2 linked regions of the Neorhizobium galegae genome follow. The protein of the gene in region 2 interacts with the protein of the main gene of each other region in a pairwise test. Links are inferred from orthologs where the notes say so. Each region holds a gene or a part of one and is shown on either strand. Other genes may lie near its edges.

What was found.
Region 1: the proteins of tpiA (region 2) and pepT interact in binary tests that used the Escherichia coli proteins (3 or more experiments, as listed by UniProt). The link is inferred for Neorhizobium galegae from one-to-one orthologs.

What each region holds. Positions count from the first base shown.
Region 1 is NZ_CP090096.1:727,125-737,861, reverse strand. Bases 4,767-7,720 are described here. They hold pepT (peptidase T), read right to left. Parts: upstream 6,885-7,720; coding sequence 5,649-6,884; downstream 4,767-5,648. Other genes in these bases: LZK81_RS26190 (c-type cytochrome), read right to left, coding at 7,239-7,720; LZK81_RS26200 (hypothetical protein), read right to left, coding at 4,767-5,445. Outside these bases: LZK81_RS26230 (GFA family protein), read left to right, coding at 1-234; LZK81_RS26225 (metal-dependent phosphohydrolase), read left to right, coding at 294-713; LZK81_RS26220 (SDR family oxidoreductase), read left to right, coding at 790-1,572; LZK81_RS26215 (hypothetical protein), read left to right, coding at 1,732-1,965; LZK81_RS26210 (isochorismatase family protein), read left to right, coding at 2,130-2,687; LZK81_RS26205 (ABC-F family ATP-binding cassette domain-containing protein), read right to left, coding at 2,694-4,271; more of LZK81_RS26200, read right to left, coding at 4,582-4,766; more of LZK81_RS26190, read right to left, coding at 7,721-8,450; LZK81_RS26185 (GMC family oxidoreductase), read right to left, coding at 8,447-10,213; LZK81_RS26180 (gluconate 2-dehydrogenase subunit 3 family protein), read right to left, coding at 10,226-10,737. UniProt on the Escherichia coli protein: Cleaves the N-terminal amino acid of tripeptides.
Region 2 is NZ_CP090095.1:2,333,187-2,343,697, reverse strand. Bases 5,157-7,884 are described here. They hold tpiA (triose-phosphate isomerase), read right to left. Parts: upstream 7,042-7,884; coding sequence 6,271-7,041; downstream 5,157-6,270. Other genes in these bases: LZK81_RS11705 (alpha/beta hydrolase), read right to left, coding at 7,186-7,884; secG (preprotein translocase subunit SecG), read right to left, coding at 5,713-6,174; LZK81_RS11720 (CTP synthase), read right to left, coding at 5,157-5,586. In the rest of the region: LZK81_RS11745 (cryptochrome/photolyase family protein), read left to right, coding at 1-184; LZK81_RS11740 (VOC family protein), read right to left, coding at 209-613; LZK81_RS11735 (citrate synthase), read right to left, coding at 727-1,869; LZK81_RS11730 (citrate synthase/methylcitrate synthase), read left to right, coding at 1,949-3,040; LZK81_RS11725 (SDR family oxidoreductase), read right to left, coding at 3,048-3,818; more of LZK81_RS11720, read right to left, coding at 3,949-5,156; more of LZK81_RS11705, read right to left, coding at 7,885-8,070; parE (DNA topoisomerase IV subunit B), read left to right, coding at 8,266-10,317; LZK81_RS11695 (HWE histidine kinase domain-containing protein), read right to left, coding at 10,360-10,511. UniProt on the Escherichia coli protein: Involved in the gluconeogenesis. Catalyzes stereospecifically the conversion of dihydroxyacetone phosphate (DHAP) to D-glyceraldehyde-3-phosphate (G3P).

The sequences.
Region 1 (10,737 bases), on a different replicon or contig from region 2:
CGGCATGGCTTTGAAAGCACAGGCGAGGTCAGATATTTTCATGGGCGCGGTTTCTGCCCCGAATGCGGCTCGCGCGTCTTCAACGAGAGCGACGACGACGAGATCGAAATCCGCGTCGGATCGCTCGACATGGCGCCGACCGATCTCGAACCGGTCTACGAAATATGGGTGAAGCGGCGGGAGAACTGGCTGAGCCCGCTTCCCGTCCCTCAATTCGAGGAAGACCGCAACTGACGCGTTGTCGTCACGCCAGGACCCTATAGAGCGCCGCCGAGCGGACGGGAGACAGACAAATGTCGGAACTGATCGACAAGGCGATTGTCATCGCGACGAAGGCCCATCAAGGACAGTCGTCGAAAACCGGCGGCCCGTTCATCGACCACGTCCGGCGCGTCGCCGAAAACGTCGCCGGCGAGGACGAAAAACAGGTTGCCTGGCTGCATGACGTGGTCGAGAAAGGTCCCGGCTGGACATTCGAGCGGCTGGGCCAAGAAGGCTTTTCCAAAGCAGTCGTCGATGCCGTCGACGCGATGAGCAAACGCGATGGCGAGGAATATTTCGCCTTCGTTCGCCGCTCGATCGAAAACCCGCTCGCCCGACCGGTGAAGCGCGCTGACCTCACCGACAATCTTGCCCAGATGCGCCAGATGGGCGGCGACGGTTCGAAATTTGCCGAAGGCCTGCGCATCCTCAACGAGCGATATCCATCCTGACCCCGGGAACCTTGCGCCATCCCTTGCCGTTCGTTTTCGCGCGGCAGAAGCCGCGATCCAGCGACAGGATGGGCACATGGAACTTGAGAATCAGGTGGCTCTGGTCACAGGAGCAGGCTCGGGCATCGGCAAGGCGGCAGCGATGAAACTCGCGGCGGAAGGCGCAAAAATCGCCCTGCTCGGCCATACGAGAACCGAGATCGAAAAGACTGCCCAGGAGATAGAGAAGGCTGGCGGAGAAGCGCTCGTGCTCGAAGCGGACGTTTCCGACGAGAACCGGATGCGCGAAGCGATCGATCAGCTTGCGGAAAAATTCGGGCGGCTCGACATCGTCGTCGCCAATGCCGGCATCAACGGTGTCTGGGCGCCGATCGACGACCTGAAGCCGGAAGAATTCGACAGGACGATCGCCGTCAACCTGCGCGGCACCTATCTGACGCTGCACCTCACCGTGCCGCGTCTGAAGGCGCAGGGCGCCGGCTCGATCATCGTCGTCTCTTCGATCAACGGGAACCGCACCTTCACGACACCCGGCGCCACCGCCTATACCGCCACCAAGGCCGCGCAGGTGGCGATGGTGCAGCAGCTGGCGCTGGAACTCGGCAAGCACCACATCCGCGTCAACGCCGTCTGCCCCGGCGAGATCGAGACCAATATCGGCGACAACACCAAGCTTCGCCACGCGCAGGAAACCGCAATTCCGGTGGAATGGCCGGAGGGCCAGGTTCCGATCAGCGACGGCAAGCCGGGAAAAAGCGAGGACGTCGCCGAAGTCATCGCCTTCCTCGCCTCCGACCGCTCCCGGCATGTGACGGGCACGCCGATCTACGTGGACGGCGGCCAGGGGCTGCTGAGGTAGGATTGTTTTTCCGCTTTGAGCGGCGCTGCCGACGTTGTGCCGTCGAACGGGGAGACAGCCGGTTGAACGGCGGGCATAGGACTTCAGTCCCAATCCTTCTCGTGGAACCCGGCCCCTCAATCCGCGTTCATGTCGCGCAAAAGATTGAGGAAACACCGAATGAAAAACCTGCTTCTCGCATCGGCCCTGGCCATTTCTTCGATTCTCTCGGTCGCCGGCCCGTCCGACGCCGCGAGCGTCACCATTACCACCAATGAGCGGATCGCCCCGCGTCACACCGTCCGCGAAGTCTACCGTCCATATCGTCCCCGCCATCGTGACTGCATGGTCAAGAAGGTGAAGACCCGCTACCACGGCCGGGTCGTCGTCAAGACCACCCGCGTCTGCCGCTGAACGCCAGATCGCAAACGAGAGAGGGCGGCGGCGATCGGGCCGCCCTTTCCTGGCTGACCGGCCAGTTGACAGATGCCGCGAGCGATCGGGCCCTCAGCGCGAAGATATGGGTTGAAATCCGCAGGGAATCCGGCAATTTCCCTGTCCTGAATGGAGGCAAGCCCATGTCCAGCATATCAGCGGAAAAAGCACCGGTCATCGTCATCGACCTGCAGACCAACATGTTCGACGGCCTTGTCGAGCCACCTCTCCATGATGCGGATCTCCTGACCGACCGCGCCCGCAAGGTGATCGACTGGGCGCGGCGCGACGGCCGGGCGATCGCCTTCGTGCGCCATGACGGGCCGGAGGGCGATCCGCTGGCGCCGGGAGAGCCGGGCTGGCCCGTCTGGCCGGCACTCGGCCAGCGGGACGACGAGCCGACCTTCTCGAAAACCGTCCGGGACTCCTTCAGCAACCCGGAACTCGGCGCATGGATCGAGAGCCAGGGCGCGCCCGAAGTGGTTATCCTCGGCGCGCAGACGGATTTCTGCATCGCCGGCACGGTGCAGGGGGCGATCGCGGCCGGGCTGAAGGTGACGGTGGTTTCCGACGCCCACAGCACGCTCGACCAGCCGCCGGAGAGCGCCGCCGCCATCATCCGCCGCTACAATGCCCAGTTCGCCGAGGCCGGCGTCAATCTGGTGACGACCGAGGCGCTGACCGGTGCGCCGGCCGCCTGATCGGCTCTAACCCAACGCCAGCCGGCGGGTGATGCCGATCGCCTCGAGAAACACCTCGTCATGGCTGACGACCAGCAGCGCGCCGTCATAGGCGCGCAACCCGGCCTCGACCGCGGCGATGGAATCGATATCCAGATGGTTGGTCGGCTCGTCGAGGATGAGCAGCGGCGGCGGCTCTGGCCCGCCGAGCACGCAGGCAAGCCCCGCCCGCAGCATCTGCCCGCCCGACAGCGTGCCTACCACCTGCAGCGCGGCATCGGCACGGAACATGAAGCGGGCGAGCGCCGCACGCCCGGCATTTTCGTCCGCCTGCGGATTGAGACGCCGGAAATTGTCGCGGATCGAGAGCGTCGGATCGAGCAGGCTCACCCGCTGGTCGAGCATGGCGGATCTGACCGGCACCCGCACCGTGCCCGAGAAGGGCGACAGGCTACCGGAAATCAGCGATAGCAGCGTCGTTTTTCCCGAACCGTTAGGACCGGTGACGGCGATGCGTTCCGGCCCGGTGATCTCGAAGGAGAAGTCGTGCAGGACCGGCTTTTCGACCTCGTAACCGGCGGTGACGTTGTCGATCCTGAGCACGTCCCGGCTCGCCGGCAGGCCGGTCGGCGGCAGCGTCACTGAGAGCGGCTGCAGGATCTCGATCTTTTCACGCGCGGCGGAGATGTCGTCGGCCGATTGGGTTCGCAGCCGCTCGGCAAGCCGGGCATTGTCGCCGCTGGTGTTTTCCGCCCGCCGCTTCATGCCGCCGGCGACGATACGCGGCATGTCGCCCCGCGCGGCCTTCTTCTTGCCGGCGCTGTCCTTGCGCGCCTTGCGCTCAGTGGTTTCCTGCGCCGTGCGGCTGACCTCCGCCATCCGCTTTTCGGCGTCAGCAAGATCGTGCTCGGCGGCGGCCAGTTCCAGCGCCTTGCGCTCCCGGTAGCGGCCCCAGTTGCCGCCATAGCGGGTGGCATCGAGCGAGGTTAGCTCGACGATCGCGTCGACGGTCTCCAGAAGCTCGCGGTCGTGGCTGACGATGATCGCCCCACCGCGCCAGCCGGCGAGCAGGTCTATCACCGCTTGGCGGCCGGCTCGGTCGAGATTGTTGGTGGGCTCGTCGAGGATCAGGAAATCCGGCCCGGTGAAGATCAGTGCCGCCAGCCCCGCGCGGGTGCGCTGGCCGCCCGACAGCGTTTCGAGCGGCGTGTTCGCATCCGCGTCGAGCCCTGCCCGTGCCAGAGCTTCTGCCATGCGCGACTCCAGCATCCAGTCGGCATCGGCGAGTTCCTCGGCGGAGGCCTCGCCCGCTTCCGCGCGGGCAAGAATAGCCAACGCGCCGCGCGTGCCAAAAAGGTCGGCGATCGTCTCACCGGTCGCGACCTGCACGCTCTGGCGCAGCATGTCGAGGCTGCCGGAGACGGAGACCGTCCCGGATGCGGGCGTCAGTTCGCCGGTGATCAGCCTGAGCAGCGTCGTCTTGCCGACGCCGTTGCGCCCGACCAGGGCGGCGCGTTCGGGCCCGAAGCTGAGGTTCAGATTGGAAAAAAGCGGCCGGCCGTCAGGCGTGGACCACGAAAGATTGGCAAGCGTAATGGAAGGCATGGACGGATTCCCGAATGGCAAGGCAAAGCGGCGTTGCGTTTCGGCTGGAATCCATGATCCACCATCCTGTTGGTGCTGCAGATGGCGATTTTTTAGGCGGAAAATGCGGCGCGTTCAAGACTGGGAAGGAGATGGCTCGCGGGGTAGTGTCAGGGTTCCTTGTCTGTTGACCGGAGGCAACAGGAGATGCCTCACCAACTTTAAAGCACATCCCGCCGGGTATTGTCCTTGCTCGGCATTGACCATTTTGGGTATATCTTTGCGGTGGCGAAAACGGGCACGATCCGATGGATCATGAACGGAGAAGGCATCAACGGGCTGGCTCAGATACGGCCGTCACCACCGGAGAATAGATGTGGGGTTCCTGCATGGAGATGCTGCGAAGGTGGGCATACCAGTCATCGATCATCCCGGCGATAGTTCCCTTTAGGAGCGACAGATACTCACTGTCGCTGAGCGCCGCAACGTCCTCTTCGGTCATGTTGTCGGGAACATGGGTTCGATCAACCTGATCCTTGGATGTCGAATCTTTCCAGACCTCTACCGCGCTCTGAAAGCGATCAGCTTCCAGCATGAGCGAAAGCAGCAGCTTATTTGCGGACATGTCTGGGCCATCGGCCTCGCCTTCATTGATCGGACTCTCCACTTCGGGCGCGGGAACGACCGGTGCACCATCGGGGCCAAAAACTGTGACGTCGAATGTCAACTCGGCGAAGAATTTAAGGATGCGGGCGGTCCTGTCCTGGGCCAGGGCCATTCCTTCAAGACCTGCCTCCTCGGTGTCGAAGCCGATGGAGGAATAGTCGAAGCCGTCGGCAAGTTCCGCCACGCCGCCTTCATAGATTCGTGCCAGGACAACATCGCCGATCTTGATTTCGAACTTTAATTTGCTGGGGTGATTGCTCGCCGTTGAATCGGCAATTTGCTCCGCTGACGGCGGCGGCAACCCGATGACATCGTCGAGATCGGGAGCTGTCGAGAACTTCCCGAAAGCATCATAGATAAACTCACTGACATCGCTGCTTCCTGAGTCGTCAAGCAAGGTTGCTGGCGAAGATGGGTTCTCCGAAGCCGTGGGTTTCGTGCCCACAGTAGCAGGCGTTTCCGCACCCTGCAGAAGCTTGAGCGCGTATGTATTGGTTACGCCAAGCATCGAACTGCCAATCGTCGTCATCTTACCCCCGTGTCCAGATTTTCCGGACCAAACGACGTTGTGATCAAAATGATCGCAACACATCACCAGCGGCGGAGATGCAATTTCCGAGGTTAGCGGGAATGGCTTGCACGTAACTTGCGATAGCGGAACAAGGAAGCCGCATCGCCCCCTCTTCAGGAATACACCGGCTTCCTATTGTCTTGATGGACGCTCAAGTGCGGTTACGCTCGCTCCTCCCACAGTTTTGCAAGCTCCACCACCGTCTTCACGGCCAGTTCCATGTCCTGACTGCTCACGAATTCCAGTGGCGAGTGGAAGGCGTGGCCGCCGGCGAAGAGGTTGGCGCAGGGCAGGCCCATGAAGGAGAGGCGGGAACCGTCCGTGCCGCCGCGGATGCTGCCGCGCACCGGGGTCATGCCGGCCCGGCTGATCGCCTCGACCGCGTAGTCGACGATGCCCGGATGCTGGTCGAGCACCACCTTCATGTTGCGGTACTGTTCCTTGACGGTGAAGGTGTAGGTCGAGCCCGGATAGTCGGCGATCACCTGTCTGGTGATCTCCTCGAGCAGGGTCTCCTTGGTCTTCAGGCCCTCCTCGGTGAAATCGCGGATGATGAAGGAGAGGTTCGCCTTCTCCATCACGCCGGACATGCCGGTCGGGTGGATGAAGCCGTCGCGGCCCCTGGTGGTCTCCGGCGCCATGTCCTTCGGCAATCTGGCGATGATGCCGCCAGCGATCTTGATGGCGTTTTCCATCTTGCCGAAGGCGAAGCCCGGATGCATGGCGACGCCCTTGATGGCGATCTCCACAGCATCGGCCGAAAACGTCTCGTCCTCGATGGTGCCGGCGGTCTCGCCGTCCAGCGTATAGCCGAAATCAGCGCCGAGCTTTGCGAGATCCACCTTGTCGACGCCCCGGCCGATCTCCTCGTCGGTCGTGAAGAGGATGCGGATCGCGCCGTGCTTGACGTCCGGGTTGTTGATGAAGAATTCGGCCGCCGACATGATCTCGGCAATGCCCGCCTTGTCGTCGGCGCCGAGCAGCGTGGTGCCGTCGGAGGTGACGATGTCGTTGCCGATCTGGTCCTTCAGAACCGGATGTTCGGATACCCGGATCACCTGGTTCTTGTCGCCGACGAGCTGGATATCGCCACCCTGATAGTTTTTCACGATCTGCGGCTTGACGTTGGTGCCGGAGAAGTCCGGCGCCGTGTCCATATGGGCGCAGAAGCAGATGACCGGCACGTTGTTCTTCGAAGTCGTCGCCGGGATCGTCCCGTAGATATAGCCGTGCTCGTCGAGATGCGCATCGGTAATGCCGATCGCCAGCATTTCCTCGACCAGCAGCCGGCCGAGATCCTTCTGCTTCATCGTCGAAGGCTGGGAGGGCGACTTGGCGTCCGATTGGGTGTCGATGACGACATAACGGAGGAAACGATCGGTAACGCTGTCGGCCATGGTTCTCAAATCCAAATTGTAGAACGGAATAATGGAGTTGTAGCGGGTGAAGGCCGGGGCGTGAATGGGGTGTGTAGGGAAATCGTCTTGTTCCTGGGCGGTGGTATGCACCTCCTCTTGGTGGGCCAATCGCAATGGAAGGAAACAGCGCAACAGGCCGATCTCCCCCCTTGAGGGGGAGATGCCTGGCAGGGCAGAGGGGGGTGCTGCGGCATACTCTTCGACAATTGAGTTTGCGGCACCACCCCCCTCTGTCACCTCTGGTGACATCTCCCCCGCATGGGGGGAGATCAGTGGGAGCTTGCCGCCCGCCTGTCTCAAGGAAGGCAGAGCCTGGCGAAATTCTCGCAACGTCTACCGCTGCACCCCGATATCCGACGCCCCAACCGAGGGGGCGGCGTTGCCCCAGCTGTTGCGGACATAGGTGAGCACGGCGGCCACCTGCTCGTCGGACAGGCGCCAGCCGAGCGAAGGCATGGCGGGTGTCGTTTTCGCCTGCGGCGTATGCACCGCCTGGCTGCCCTGCAGCACCAGACGCATCAGCGTCTCCGAGCTCGGCTGCTGCACGATCGAGCTCCCGGCCAGCGCTGGGAAGAGCTGGCTGGCCCCTTTGCCGTCGCCGCCGTGGCAGGCGGAACAGGTGTCGTGGTAGATCGCCGCCCCTACCTTCATGCGCGCATCGCTCGCGGGGATCGGCTGCGGTTTTTGTGCCGGTCCGCCTTCGGTGCTCTTGAGATAGGTGGCGATCGCCTTGACGTCCTCGTCGGCCATGAGAGAGGTCGAGGCCTGGATCGCCTCCGCCATTGGCCCCGAGGCGATCGTATGCCCGTTGGTGCCGGTCTTCAGGTACTGGACGATCTCGTCCTCACTCCAGCTGCCGATCCCGATATAGGAGTTGCCGGTGATGTTGGGCGCATACCATCCCTGCAGCGAACCACCCTGCAATGCTTCGCTGGTCTCGTCGGCGCCGAGCGCGGTTTTTGGCGAATGGCAGGTGCCACAATGGCCGGGACCCTGGACGATATAGGCGCCGCGGTTCCATTCGGCCGATTTCGACGGGTCGGGGCGGAATTCGCCGGGCGTGAAGTTCAGCATGTTCCAGCCCATCATCGATAGGCGGATATTGAACGGGAACGGCAGCTGGTTGGATTCGACCGGGTTGAAGACCGGATCGACCGTCCTAAGATAGGACCAGAGATTGCCGACGTCCTTGTCGGTCATCTTGGTATAGGCCGGATAGGGCATGGCGGGGTAGAGCCGCTTGCCGTCATGGCCGATACCGTTCTTCAAAGCGCTGCGGAAGTCCGCCTCCGTCCAGTTGCCGATACCCGACGCCTTGTCGGGCGTGATGTTCGGGGGAATGATCTGGCCAAAGGGTGTTTCGAGCGGCAGCCCGCCGGAGAGCGGTTTTGCCCCCGGCGCGGTGTGACAGGCGGCGCAATCGCCGAGGATCGCCTGATAGCGGCCGCGGATGATCTCGTCCGCCTGGTCGGGCGCCTGGGCGAATGCGAGGCCTGCCGAGAGCGTCGTTGCGGCAAGGGTGAGGGAAAAGACGATTCTGCTCATGCCGACACCAGAGGTTGGCCCGGATTGCGGAGATATTGCTGGCGGATGACATCCGCCGCATGGAACGCCAAGGCGCCAACCGTGCCGGTCGGGTTCTTGCCGGCATTGTGCGCGAAGGCGGAAGCGCCGATGACGAAGACGTTGGCGACATCCCAGCTCTGCAGGTATTTGTTGACGGCGCTGGTCTTGGGGTCCGTGCCCATGATCGCCCCGCCGGTATTGTGAGTGCTCTGGTAGGGCACCGAGTCCCAGCCCTTCTTGCGGCGGGTATTGGTATATTGCCGGCCGCCGAAGGCCTTGGCGATGTCCTCCATCCGGTCAGAAACCCAGTTCGACATGCGGATGTCGTTGTCCGGAAAATCGAAGGTGAAGCGCAGGAGCGGCCGCCCGAACCGGTCCGTATAGGTCGGGTCGAGATCGAGATAATTGCCGCGGGTCGGGTAGCTCGATCCTTGGGAGGAAAAGCCGAGCGTCGACTTGTAGGACTTGACGGTCGCCTTCTTCCAATCGCTGCCCCAGCGCGGCGTGCCGGGCGGGGTCGGGCGGGTCTGGATCGGCCGGCCGTTCGAGGGGATGCAGTTGATGCCGGCACCGCCGACGAAATCGAGCGGTCCGTGGTCGAAGGCATCGCCGTTATAGTCGTCCACCGTCTGGCCGAGCGCGCCGGCGGCGATGAACGGATTGAAGTTCTTGTCGTCGAAGAACACCTGAGCGCCGGCATTGGTCTGGTAGCAGTAGTTGCGCCCAATCGTGCCTTCGCCGGTATTCGGATCGTAGATCTGGCCGATGCCCGACAGCATCATCAACCGGACATTGTGCAAACCGTAGGCGCAGAGAAGCACCATGTCGGCCGGCTGGAAGAATTCCTCGCCCGACGTGTTGACGTAGGTGACGCCGCGGGCGTGTTTCTTCGAGGCGTCGAGATCCACATGCAGGACTTCGGAGTCTGTGCGGACCTCGAAATTCTTCTTCTTCATCAGCACCGGCAGGATGGTGGTCTGGGCAGAGGACTTCGAATAGTTGGCGCAGCCGAAGCGTTCGCAGAAACCGCACATGGTGCACTGGCCCATGGCGATGCCGAGCGGGTTGATATAGTCCTTGGAAAGGTTCGCGGACGGCGTCGGGAACGGGTGCAGGTTCAGCGACCTGGTCACCTCGGCAAACAGCGTCGGCGCATAGGTCATCTGCATCGGCGGCAGCGGATAGTCGCGGGCGCGCGGATCCTCGAACGGATTGCCGCCCTCCTGGATCTGGCCGCTGATATTGCCCGCCTTTCCGGAAATGCCGGCGAGATATTCGAAGCGGTCGAAGGATTTTTCCATCTCGGCGCCGGTCACGCCCCAGTTCTGCAATTGCAGGTCCTGGATGCGCCCTGCGCCATAACGATCCCTCAGGTGGTCGGCGATCTGGAAATCGCTGTCCCAGAACCGCCAGGTATGGCCGTTCCAATGAACGCCGGCGCCGCCCACTCCGTTTCCGGGCAGGAAGGATCCGTAGTCCCGCATCGGCAGCGCCGTCTGCGAGGTGCTGTTGCGCATCGTCATCGCTTCGACGGCCGGCTGCAGGAAGAGATCGCGGCGGATGCCGTAACGAAGCTCGTCCTGGGCATAACCGATGTTGAAATCGGTGGCGGTATCACGCCACGGGCCGCGTTCGATCGCCACGACGTCGAGCCCGCCCTCGGTCAGTTCATGAGCAAGGATCGCGCCTGTCCAGCCAAGGCCGACGATCACGACGTCCTTGCGGGGTAGAATAGTTGTCATGTTTTCAGGTCCCTACCTGGTCATCCATTCCATCGAGCCTGCGATCGAAACCGGAGGCAGGGGATAGGGTTGGTTGTGTTTGGAAACGTGGTCGCGGTAATCGTATCGCGCGCCGGGGAATCCCAGCATCTTCCACGAGGCCATGTCCTTGTTGCCGCCATAGATCGGGTCGGCGAAAAAGCCTTCCATCACGTTGGCGAGCATCAGGTTGAAGAAGGACTTGGCATCCACCTTGTTCGGCAGGGTGATCTTGCCGGCTTCGAGATCCTTGAGCACGGCGTCCTGGTCGGTTGGCGCTAGTTCGGCGAAGCGCTTGCCGCCCTTGGTTTCGCGGGTGAACGCGTTCAGCGCGGCTATCCCGGATCGGTAGCGCTGGGCCGGCGTGTCAGGCGCCTGATAGCCTTGCGTCGCCAGGCCGGGCATGAACGGACCCTTGGTATAGAGCCGGCTCGACGTGCCGTAGGAGCCCACGAGCTGCCGGTCGAGATAGAGAACGCAGCCGGCATCCTTGCCACCGAGCGACA
Region 2 (10,511 bases):
CGTCCGGGAATATCTACCGGAATTGGCAAGACTGGATCGCAAATACGTCCACAAGCCTTTCGAAGCGCCAGAGCATGTCCTGGAAAAGGCGGGCATCGAGCTCGGAAAGACCTATCCGAAGCCGATCGTCGATCACGCTTTTGCCCGCGACCGGGCACTGGCTGCCTATCGCGACATCCGTTGATCGAGCCGAACGGCCAAGGCGAGACTATTCCTCTTCCGGTTCCTGTTCGGTCAACACCCATACATGGCCTGCAGGATCGAAGATCGAGGCCACCTGCCGGCCGTCCATGTCCGTCTGGATCCTGTCACGCATCATGCCGCCGAATTGGAACGCCGCCTCGACGACGCTTTCGACATCCGGCACCGTCAGCTGGAAGATCGTGCTGACGGCACCGTCGTTTTTCGGATGGTAAGGCCCCTGATAGGAAGGCGCGGCCTCCCGTTCCGGATCCGATCCGCAGACGACGATGCCGATCGGTCCGAGCTGCAGCTCGATCATCGTGAGGCGCAGCATTTCATAGGAATTCGTTTCCGTGGCGCCGAAGACGTTCTTGTAGAACTCGGCCGTGTCGCGCTCGCGCCCCTGTGCCACGAACAGGCTCAAACTCAAGCTGAAATTACTACCCAACATCGTCCATGTTCACCCGTGATTCCCCGTCAGGATAAAGGAGTTATTGTGATGGTGTCATGTCAGCCGTGGAGGCCTCCGGCCTTTAACGGACGCTATGCACCGGATTCGCTACCGGGGCCCGCATAACGCGCCCGTGGCCGGATCAGGTGTCCGCTCTCGACCTGCTCCATGGCATGCGCCAGCCAGCCGGCGGTGCGCGAAAGCGCAAAGATCACGAGCGGTGCGTCTTCCGGAAGCTGGAAGGTCGCGGCAAGCGATGCCAGTGCGAAATCGATGTTGATCGGCTCGCCGAGCAGTTCCTCCCCGGCCTCGGCAAGTGAGGCGTAGAGCGGCGGCGCCTCGAAACTCGCCATCAGCGCCCGTGCCCGCGGATCGCCATGCGGATAGAGCCGGTGGCCGAAGGGCCTGACGACGCCTTCCGAGGATAACATGCTGCGGATCGCCTCCCGCACGCCGACGGACGCCGCCTTTTCCGCGAGCACCGGTACGCTGGTCCAGGCGCCGCCATGCCGCGGACCCGTCAGCGTCGCAAGGCCCGAAAGCGTCGCAGCGGAGAGTGCGGCACCCGACGACGCCGTTACGCGCGCCGCGAAGGCGGAAACGTTGAGTTCATGTTCGGCCGCCAGCACCAGTGCCCTGCGGATCGGTTCGGCCGCATCGGGACGCTGCCAGCCGAGCGCCAGCCGCTCATGCAGGGGCAGCGGTTCCGGCCAAGGCGCAAGCGCCGTGGCAATTGTCGATAGCACGTCGGCTGCTTCGGCGCGCAGGATGAAGGGTTTCCGCCGCAGAGCCGGCAGGTCGATCATAACGCGGCAGGCAAGCCCGGCAAAGGCCGCAGCCATGCGGGGGGAGCCGCTATGCCCTGCCCTGCCCGCCGTAACCAGAACGTTTTCCGTATCCCAGAGAAGTGCGGCGACCTCTTCCAGCCTCGCATGTTCGCACAGCTCGACAGCATCGCGGCCGCGATAGAAAAGCCGCTCGTTGGAAATCGTCGAGATTGTCGTCGGCAGGACCGGATCGCCCCAGCGGATCGCGTCCGCTGCCACCGCCGCCGATTGTCGCCGCCCCGCATGCCGTTCCGAAAGGCGCTTGACGTCGTCGGCCTGATAGAGGCTGCGGCGCGGATCGGCTGGATCCGGCTTCGCGCGGATGCGGCCGCGGCTGACATTGGCATAAAGCGTCTGCGGTTTGGTCCCGAGGCGGGAGAGCGCTTCTTCGGCGGTGATCCAGAGCATGTTCATATTGATCGATTGCATCAAGATTGACGTCAATAAGACTAGGTCCGATCATCCTTCACGTAAAGGAGAAACACCCATGAAAAACAACGGACTTGAAGATGTCATCGCCGCCGAAACCCGGCTTTCGGACGTGGACGGAGAAGCGGGCCGCCTCGTCATTCGCGGCGTATCTCTCGACCTGCTCGTCGAGCGCGCGACCTATGAAGACGCTGCAGCGCTGCTCCTGGATGGTTTCCTGGAGCGTTCCGTCACGGCGGCCGATCTCAAGGCGCGCCTCGGTCAGGCCCGCGCCGAAGTTTTTGCGCATGTGCGCGGGGCAGATGCCGCGCTTCTGAACCTGCCGCCAGTCGATGCCATGCGCGCCCTGATCGCGCGGTTGCCGGACGGCGAAGATTTCGAAACGACGCTCCGACTGCTGGCCGCTCCCGCCGTCTTCCTGCCGGGCGTGCTGAGGCTCCAGAAGGGAGAAACGCCGGTGGCGCCCAGCCCGTCGCTTTCCCAGTCCGCCGATATCCTCGCCATGCTGAACGCCAGCCTGCCGACGCGTGAACAGATCGCAGCGCTGGACGCCTATCTGGTGACGATTGCGGATCACGGACTGAATGCCTCGACCTTCGCCTCGCGCGTCGTCGCCTCGACCGGGGCAGGCCTCACTTCATCGGTGCTGGCTGCCATCAGCGCGCTCAAGGGACCGTTGCATGGTGGTGCGCCGGGACCGGTGCTCGACATGCTGGATGCGATCGGCAGCGAGGACAATGCCAGGACCTGGCTCGGTCAGGCGGTCGATCGCCGCGAGCGTCTGATGGGGTTCGGCCACCGTATCTACCGCGTCCGCGATCCCCGCGCCGATGCGCTGCAAGGTGCATTGCGTCCCTTGGTCATGACCGGACAGGTGGACCCGGACCGCATCCGGCTCGCCGAAGCCGTCGAGCAGGCGGCACTCGCCGTTCTTAGGGAGCGTAAGCCGGACCGGCCGCTCGACGTCAATGTCGAGTTCTACACGGCCCTGCTGCTCGATGCGCTGAAATTTCCGCGGGCTGCCTTCACCGGCGTCTTTGCCATCGGCCGCACGGTCGGCTGGATCGCCCATGCCCGCGAACAGGCGCTGGAAGGCCGGCTGATCCGGCCCCGCTCGGTCTATGTCGGCCCCCTGCCCCAGGCGGCGTGACTGGCGATCACATTTGGATGGACATGCCGCCGTCGACGGTCAGCACATGGCCGTTGACGAAGGAGCCGGCGTCGCTTGCCAGGAACAATGCGGCGCCGGCGATCTCTTCGGGCTGGCCCCAGCGCTGCAGCGGCACGCGCTGGCGCATGAATGCGATCATGTCGGGATCCGCGGAAATCCCCGCATTGGTCTCTGTGGCGAACATTCCCGGCGCAATCGCATTGCTGGTGACGCCGAACGGGCCGTATTCGGCCGCAAGGCTTCGGACCAAGCCGGTCAGGCCCTGTTTGGCGATAGGATAGATGGCGTCGCCGGGACGGGCCATGCTGCCGATGATCGACGTGATCGAGATGAGACGGCCATGGCCCTGAGCCTTCATGATATCAGCGGCATTGCGCGACAGCGCGATTGCCGAGAGCAGGTCGGTCTGGATCAGGTTCAGGATTTCGGCATCGCTGAATGCTGCAAACGGGCGCCGGTCACGGGCGCCGACATTGTTGATCAGGATATCCAGCCGGCCATGATCTGCATGAAGCCTGGCGATCGTCTCGCGTCCGGCATCGAGATCTGCGACGTCGAAGGCAGCAGCACTCGCCTTGCCGCCCGCACCGGTGATGGAAGCCACTGCCTGTTCGAGCATCTCGCTCGAGCGGCCGCTGACCACGACATGCGCGCCGGCCTCCGCCAGAGCCGTCGCCATCTGCAGGCCAAGCCCTCGGCCGCTGCCTGTCACCAGCGCCACGCGTCCGTTAAGAGAAAATCTGTCGAAAATACCCATATCGCACCGCTGAAATGAAAAGAGCAATTCCGGCGAGCATAGGGGATGTCGCGGCAGTGCCGCCAGAGCGAAAATCTCCGCCTGATGGCAAAAAGGCAGGATGCGGGATCCTGCCTTTTGTCTCATATCCTCAAACGAGGCGGCTTTGTTCCAGCGCCGCTTCGACGAAGCTCGCAAACAGCGGATGCGGATCGAGCGGCCGGCTCTTCAGCTCCGGATGGTATTGGACGCCGATGAACCACGGATGGTCCGGATATTCGATCGTTTCAGGCAATACGCCGTCCGGCGACATGCCCGAGAAGACCAGGCCACAGCTTTCCAGCCGGTCCTTGTAGTCGATATTCACCTCGTAACGGTGACGGTGCCGCTCGGAAATATCGGTCGAACCGTAGATCTCGGCGATCTTGGTGTCCTTCTTGAGCGCCGCCTTGTAGGCGCCGAGGCGCATCGTGCCGCCGAGGTCGCCGGCCGCCGAGCGGACTTCGAGCTCGTTGCCCTTCACCCATTCGGTCATCAGGCCGACCACCGGCTCCCTGGAGGGGCCGAATTCCGTCGACGACGCCTTCTCGATGCCGGCGAGATTGCGGGCCGCCTCGATGACGGCCATCTGCATGCCGAAGCAGATGCCGAAATACGGCACCTTGCGTTCGCGCGCGAAACGGGCCGCATTGATCTTGCCCTGCGAACCGCGCTCGCCGAAGCCGCCCGGTACCAGAATACCGTGAACCTTCTCAAGCCACGGCGCCGGATCCTCCTTTTCGAAGATCTCCGACTCGATCCACTCGAGGTTGACCTTGACGTGGTTGGCGATGCCGCCGTGATGCAGCGCCTCGATCAGCGACTTGTAGGCGTCCTTGAGGCCCGTGTACTTGCCGACGATCGCGATCGTCACTTCGCCTTCCGGGGTGCGGATGCGGTTGCAGACCTCCTCCCAGGCGTCGAGGCGCGGCTTGGGGGCCGGTTCGATGCCGAAGGCGGCGAGCACCTCGTTATCGAGGCCTTCCTTGTGGTAGGCCATCGGCACGTCGTAGATATTGGCGACGTCAAGCGCCTGGATCACGGCGGAGGCCCGCACGTTGCAGAACAGCGAAAGCTTGCGGCGTTCGGCCTCCGGAATTTCGCGGTCGGCGCGCACCAGCAGGATATCCGGTGCGATCCCCATCGCCTGCAGTTCCTTGACGGAATGCTGGGTCGGCTTGGTCTTGAGTTCGCCGGCCGCCGGAATGAACGGCATCAGCGTCAGGTGGACATAGATCGCAGTGCCGCGCGGCAGGTCGTTACCGAGCTGGCGGATCGCTTCCATGAACGGCATCGCCTCGATGTCGCCGACCGTACCGCCGATCTCGCAGATGACGAAATCGTAGTCGTCATTGCCTTCGGTGACGAAATCCTTGATCTCGTTGGTAACGTGCGGGATCACCTGGACGGTCGCGCCGAGATAGTCGCCGCGGCGTTCCTTGTCGATGATGTTCTTGTAGATGCGACCCGTGGTGATGTTGTCGGTCTTCGTCGCCGAACGCCCCGTAAAGCGCTCGTAATGACCGAGATCGAGGTCGGTTTCCGCCCCGTCGTCGGTGACGAATACCTCGCCGTGCTGCGTCGGGCTCATCGTGCCCGGGTCGACGTTGAGATAAGGATCGAGCTTCCTCAGCCGAACCCGGTAACCTCGTGCTTGTAACAAAGCTCCGAGTGCCGCGGCCGCAATTCCTTTTCCGAGGGAAGAAACCACGCCGCCAGTTATGAATACATATCGCGCCATGGGATTCACCGGATACCTTTTCATTGGTGATTCCGCCAGCCCAAATCGTCTGCTTTATAAAAACGGCTGTGGAATCTTCACAAAATAAAACCGGCAGGCTTTTGGCCTGCCGGAGCTTGAAACGTTGACCGAGCCTTATTGGCCGGTCGGAACACCCGTCGGTGCGGCCGGAGCCGAACCGGTCGCGGGCGCCGCAGGAGCCTGCGTTGCAGGCGCAGCGCCGGTTGCCGGGGCTGACGGAGCGGATGCGCCGGAGCCGGACGGAACGCCGTTGCCTGCCGGAGCGGGCGCAGGCGCCGGGCCGAGCTGGTCGAGAATGCCGCCGCCGGTGCCCTGCTGGCTCTGCGGGATGCGGTTCAGGATGTCGCTCGGGCGGGATTCGTACCGCGCCAGGATGCCGAGTGCCAGCGAGGTGATGAAGAACAGCGTCGCGAGGATGGCGGTCGTGCGGGTCAGCGCATTGGCGGTGCCGCGTGCCGACATGAAGCCGGAGCCGCCGCCGATGCCGAGCCCGCCGCCTTCGGAGCGCTGGATCAGCACTACGCCGACGAGCGCCAGCACGATCATGAGATGAATAACGATCAGAACGGTCTGCATGAATTAAAGATCCCTGCCCCTCGACGAGGCAATAGAAGAAGATTGGCGGCTCTTTACATGAGGCTCGCGTGCATTCCAAGCCCTTATCAAAAAGCTTTAGGCCGTCAGTCCCTCATAGACCCGATAGATGGCGAGAAAGTCCTCGGCTTTCAAGCTCGCGCCGCCGATCAGTGCGCCGTCGACATTCTCGACGCCCATCAACTCCCTGGCATTGCCCGGCTTGACCGAACCGCCATAGAGAATGCGCATCTGTCTGCCTTCGTCGCCGAACCGCTGAATAAGTTCTGCCCGCATGAAGGCATGGGCGATTTCGATATCCTTGACGGTCGGCGTCAGTCCGGTGCCGATCGCCCAGATCGGTTCATAGGCGACGACAGTGTTGGCGGCGTTTGCCGACAGGGGCAGCGAGCCGAAAATCTGGCGTTTCAGGATATCGAGGGTCTGGTATGCGTCGCGTTCGTCGCCGGTTTCGCCGATGCAGATGATCGCCGTCAGGTCGGCGGCATAGGCCGCCTCCGCCTTGGCGCGGACCAGATGATCGGTTTCGGCATGGTCGGCGCGGCGTTCGGAATGCCCGACGATCACATAGGTGCCGAAGCAGTCGGCGATCATCTCCGCGGAAATATCGCCGGTATGGGCGCCGCACATGTTCTGGTGGCAATCCTGGCCGCCGATTTCAAGCGGACTGTCGGTCGCCAGGGCGGTTGCGACATAGAGCAGCGTCGCCGGCGGGCAGATCAGCGTATCGACCTTTTCCGACAACGGTCCTATCACACCATCGGCAATCGTCTTGATTTCGGTCAGGAACTCGCGGGTGCCGTTCATCTTCCAGTTTCCGGCAACGAGCGGGCGCACATCAGGCGTCATAGGCAAATAATTCCTCTCCGTTCGGTTCCGACCAGCAAAACCGAGGCCTCCGTCTATTCGGGAAACTGGTTTTAGACATATCCTGCGTGAATTGGTATGCAAAAGACAGGTTTTGGTTCAGGACCTTGGTTAACGAGCGGTCTTTCAGTGGCCGGTCAGCAGAAAATTCAGGACCTTCCTCCAATCGACCATCCGGATCGGCGTGCCGTGGCTGCCGCTTGCAAACAGCGTGAACCGGGTCGGGTAGCGCGCGGCCTTCAGCTTGCGATAGACCGCTTCCTGATCCTCGAACTTGTAGACGCTGTCGCTGCCGCCATGCGCGAAATAAATGGGCAGCCTGCGCTTTGCCAGAGGCGATTTCGGCAATTCCGGGTCCGGCGGGCCGCCGAGCAGTGCCACGCCCTTCAGATACCGCACGGCCTGTGCGTCGCGGCTGATGCCCTGGCAGATGAAGCCGCCCATCGACGCGCAGGCGAGGATCACCGGCCGTCCCGACGACTGATCGGAGGCGTAGCGGATCAGCGCCGCGATATCGGCAACCCCTTGGTCGTCGAACGAGGTGACGCTCGGCGAATAATAGGTGCCGCCATTGCCGGTGACGAGGTTCTTCAGGCGGTTGAAATTGCCGCCGAACGTATAGTCGTTGACGCCGAGCCGACGGTCGCCGCCGCGTCCGTGGATGAAGATCACCGTGAAGGCGGCGCCGTCCGGCTGTCCCACCCTGGTGACATCGAGCCGGCGCCCGGAAAGGTTCAGCGTCTCGTTCTGCTGATAGCGCCTGACGCCCAGGGAAACATACTCGTCCTTGACGCGCCGCGCCGGCTCGCGGTCGCGGCCGTTGATGTCGCGCATTTCCTGGTAGTCTATTACCTCGTAGGCGCCGCCGTCCGAGGATTGCTGCACCGTCATCTGCGAAAACAGCTCGTCCTTGAAAGGCTTTATCGGCCCTTCCTGCGCTTCTGCCCGCACAGTGGCAAGAGTTGACAGAAGAGCAAGAACCGTGCCGAAAACGAAATGAACTGTGGACATGCTTTGTTTCATCCGGTTCCTTCAGCCTCGCAAGCTTGCCATGGCCCGATCGGCGCAGCATTGGTGAAAAACGACCGTTTCCATGCGGCATCGCGAAAAAGCCGGGTTTCTGGCAGAATCGCGAGTGATTCGAAACAGCACGAGATGGGTATGGCTTCCTCTTCCGCACCCCGACAGGTAGTACCGACGCAGCCAATGGATGACAATAACGACCTTTTTGCCGATTTGCCGGTGACAGCCAAGGCGGTCGCCGTCGAACCCGCGCCTGCCCTCAAGGCGGAGCCCTCGACACCACGTCCGGCGCCGACGACATTGTCCGGCGACGATTACGGCGCCTCCTCGATCCGTGTGCTCGAGGGCCTGGAGCCGGTGCGCATGCGCCCCGGCATGTATATCGGCGGCACCGACGAAAAGGCGATGCACCACCTCTTCGCCGAAGTCATCGACAATTCGATGGACGAAGCGGTTGCCGGCCATGCGGACTTCATCGACGTCCATCTCGATGCCGAGGGTTTCCTGACGGTCACCGACAACGGCCGCGGCATCCCCGTCGAGAACCACCCCCAGGTTCCGGGCAAATCGACGCTCGAAGTCATCATGACCAAGCTGCATGCGGGCGGTAAGTTCGACGGCAAGGCCTATGAGACATCCGGTGGTCTGCACGGCGTCGGCGTTTCCGTCGTCAATGCCCTGTCCGATCTTCTCGAGGTGGAAGTCGCCCGCAATCGAAAACTCTACCGACAGCGCTTTTCGCGCGGCGTGCCGCAGGGCGGCCTGGAGGAACTCGGCGACGTCCATAACCGCCGCGGCACCAGGGTGCGCTTCCATCCCGATCCGCAGATCTTCGGCGACCACGCGAAATTCGATGCCGGCCGTATCTTCCGCATGGCGCGCTCCAAGGCCTATCTGTTCGGCGGCGTCGAAATCCGCTGGAGCTGCGATCCCGGAATGGTGCCCGCCGGCGGCGACATTCCGGAAAAGGCCGTCTTCCACTTCCCCGGCGGCCTCAAGGATTATCTCTCCGCCACGCTCGGCAAGGATTTCACCGTCACCCGCGAAATCTTCGCCGGCCGCACCGAGAAGACCGGCGGCCATGGCGCGATGGAATGGGCGATCACCTGGTATGGCGGCGATCCCGAACTGCATTCCTACTGCAACACCATCCCGACGCCCGAAGGCGGCACCCATGAAGCCGGTCTGCGCATCGCGCTCACCAAGGGCCTCAAGAACTATGCGGACCTGACCCAGAACAAGCGCGCGAAGGAAATCACCACCGACGACGTGATGATCTCGGCGGTCGGCATGCTTTCGGTCTTCATCCGTGAGCCGGAATTTGTCGGCCAGACCAAGGACAAGCTCGCGACCGTCGAAGCCCAGCGCCTCGTCGAAAACATCCTGCGCGATCCCTTCGACCACTATCTTGCCGGCAATCCGGCCGAGGCTGCAAAGCTCCTCGAATGGGTAATCGAACGCGCCGAGGAGCGGCTGCGCCGCCGCAAGGAAAAGGAAGTCAACCGCAAGACGGCGGTACGCAAGCTGCGCCTGCCCGGCAAGCTCGCCGACTGCTCGCAGAACACCGCCGAGGGTGCCGAACTCTTCATCGTCGAAGGGGACTCGGCAGGTGGCTCCGCCAAGCAGGGCCGCAACCGCGCCAACCAGGCGATCCTGCCCCTGCGTGGCAAGATCCTCAACGTCGGCAGCGCCAGCCGCGAAAAACTGTCAGCCAACCAGCAGATCGCCGATCTCATCCAGGCGCTCGGCTGCGGCACGCGCACCAAATACCGCGAGGAAGACCTTCGTTACGAGCGCATCATCATCATGACCGATGCCGACGTCGACGGCGCCCATATTGCTTCGCTGCTGATCACCTTCTTCTACCAGGAAATGCCCGAGCTGATCCGCGGCAACCATCTCTATCTGGCGGTGCCGCCGCTCTACGTCCTGCGCCAGGGCGGCAAGACCGTTTACGCCCGCGACGATGCCCATCGGGCGGAGTTGATGGAAACGATGTTCAAGGGCAAGAAGGTCGAGATCGGCCGCTTCAAAGGCCTTGGCGAAATGATGGCGGCGCAGCTGAAGGAAACCACGATGGATCCTGCCCATCGCACGCTGCTGCGCATCTCGATCGACGACGTGGATTTCGAAGGCACCCGCGAAGCCGTCGACAATCTGATGGGCACCAAGGCGGATGCCCGCTTCCGCTTCATCCAGGAGCGCGCGGCGTTTGCCGAAAACCTCGATATCTGAGCCGGTTTTCCGGCTCGGATACCTCCGGCTTGGTCATGAAAGTCAGCTCCGTTCGACGAGCACCTTGGTAACGGCGCCGATCAACGCGGCCGCCTCATAGGGCTTGAGGACGACAGGCGCCGAAAAGCTTGCCGGGATGATCGACTTGTCGCTGTAGCCGGTCGCGAAAATGAACGGAATGTCCAGGCGGATCA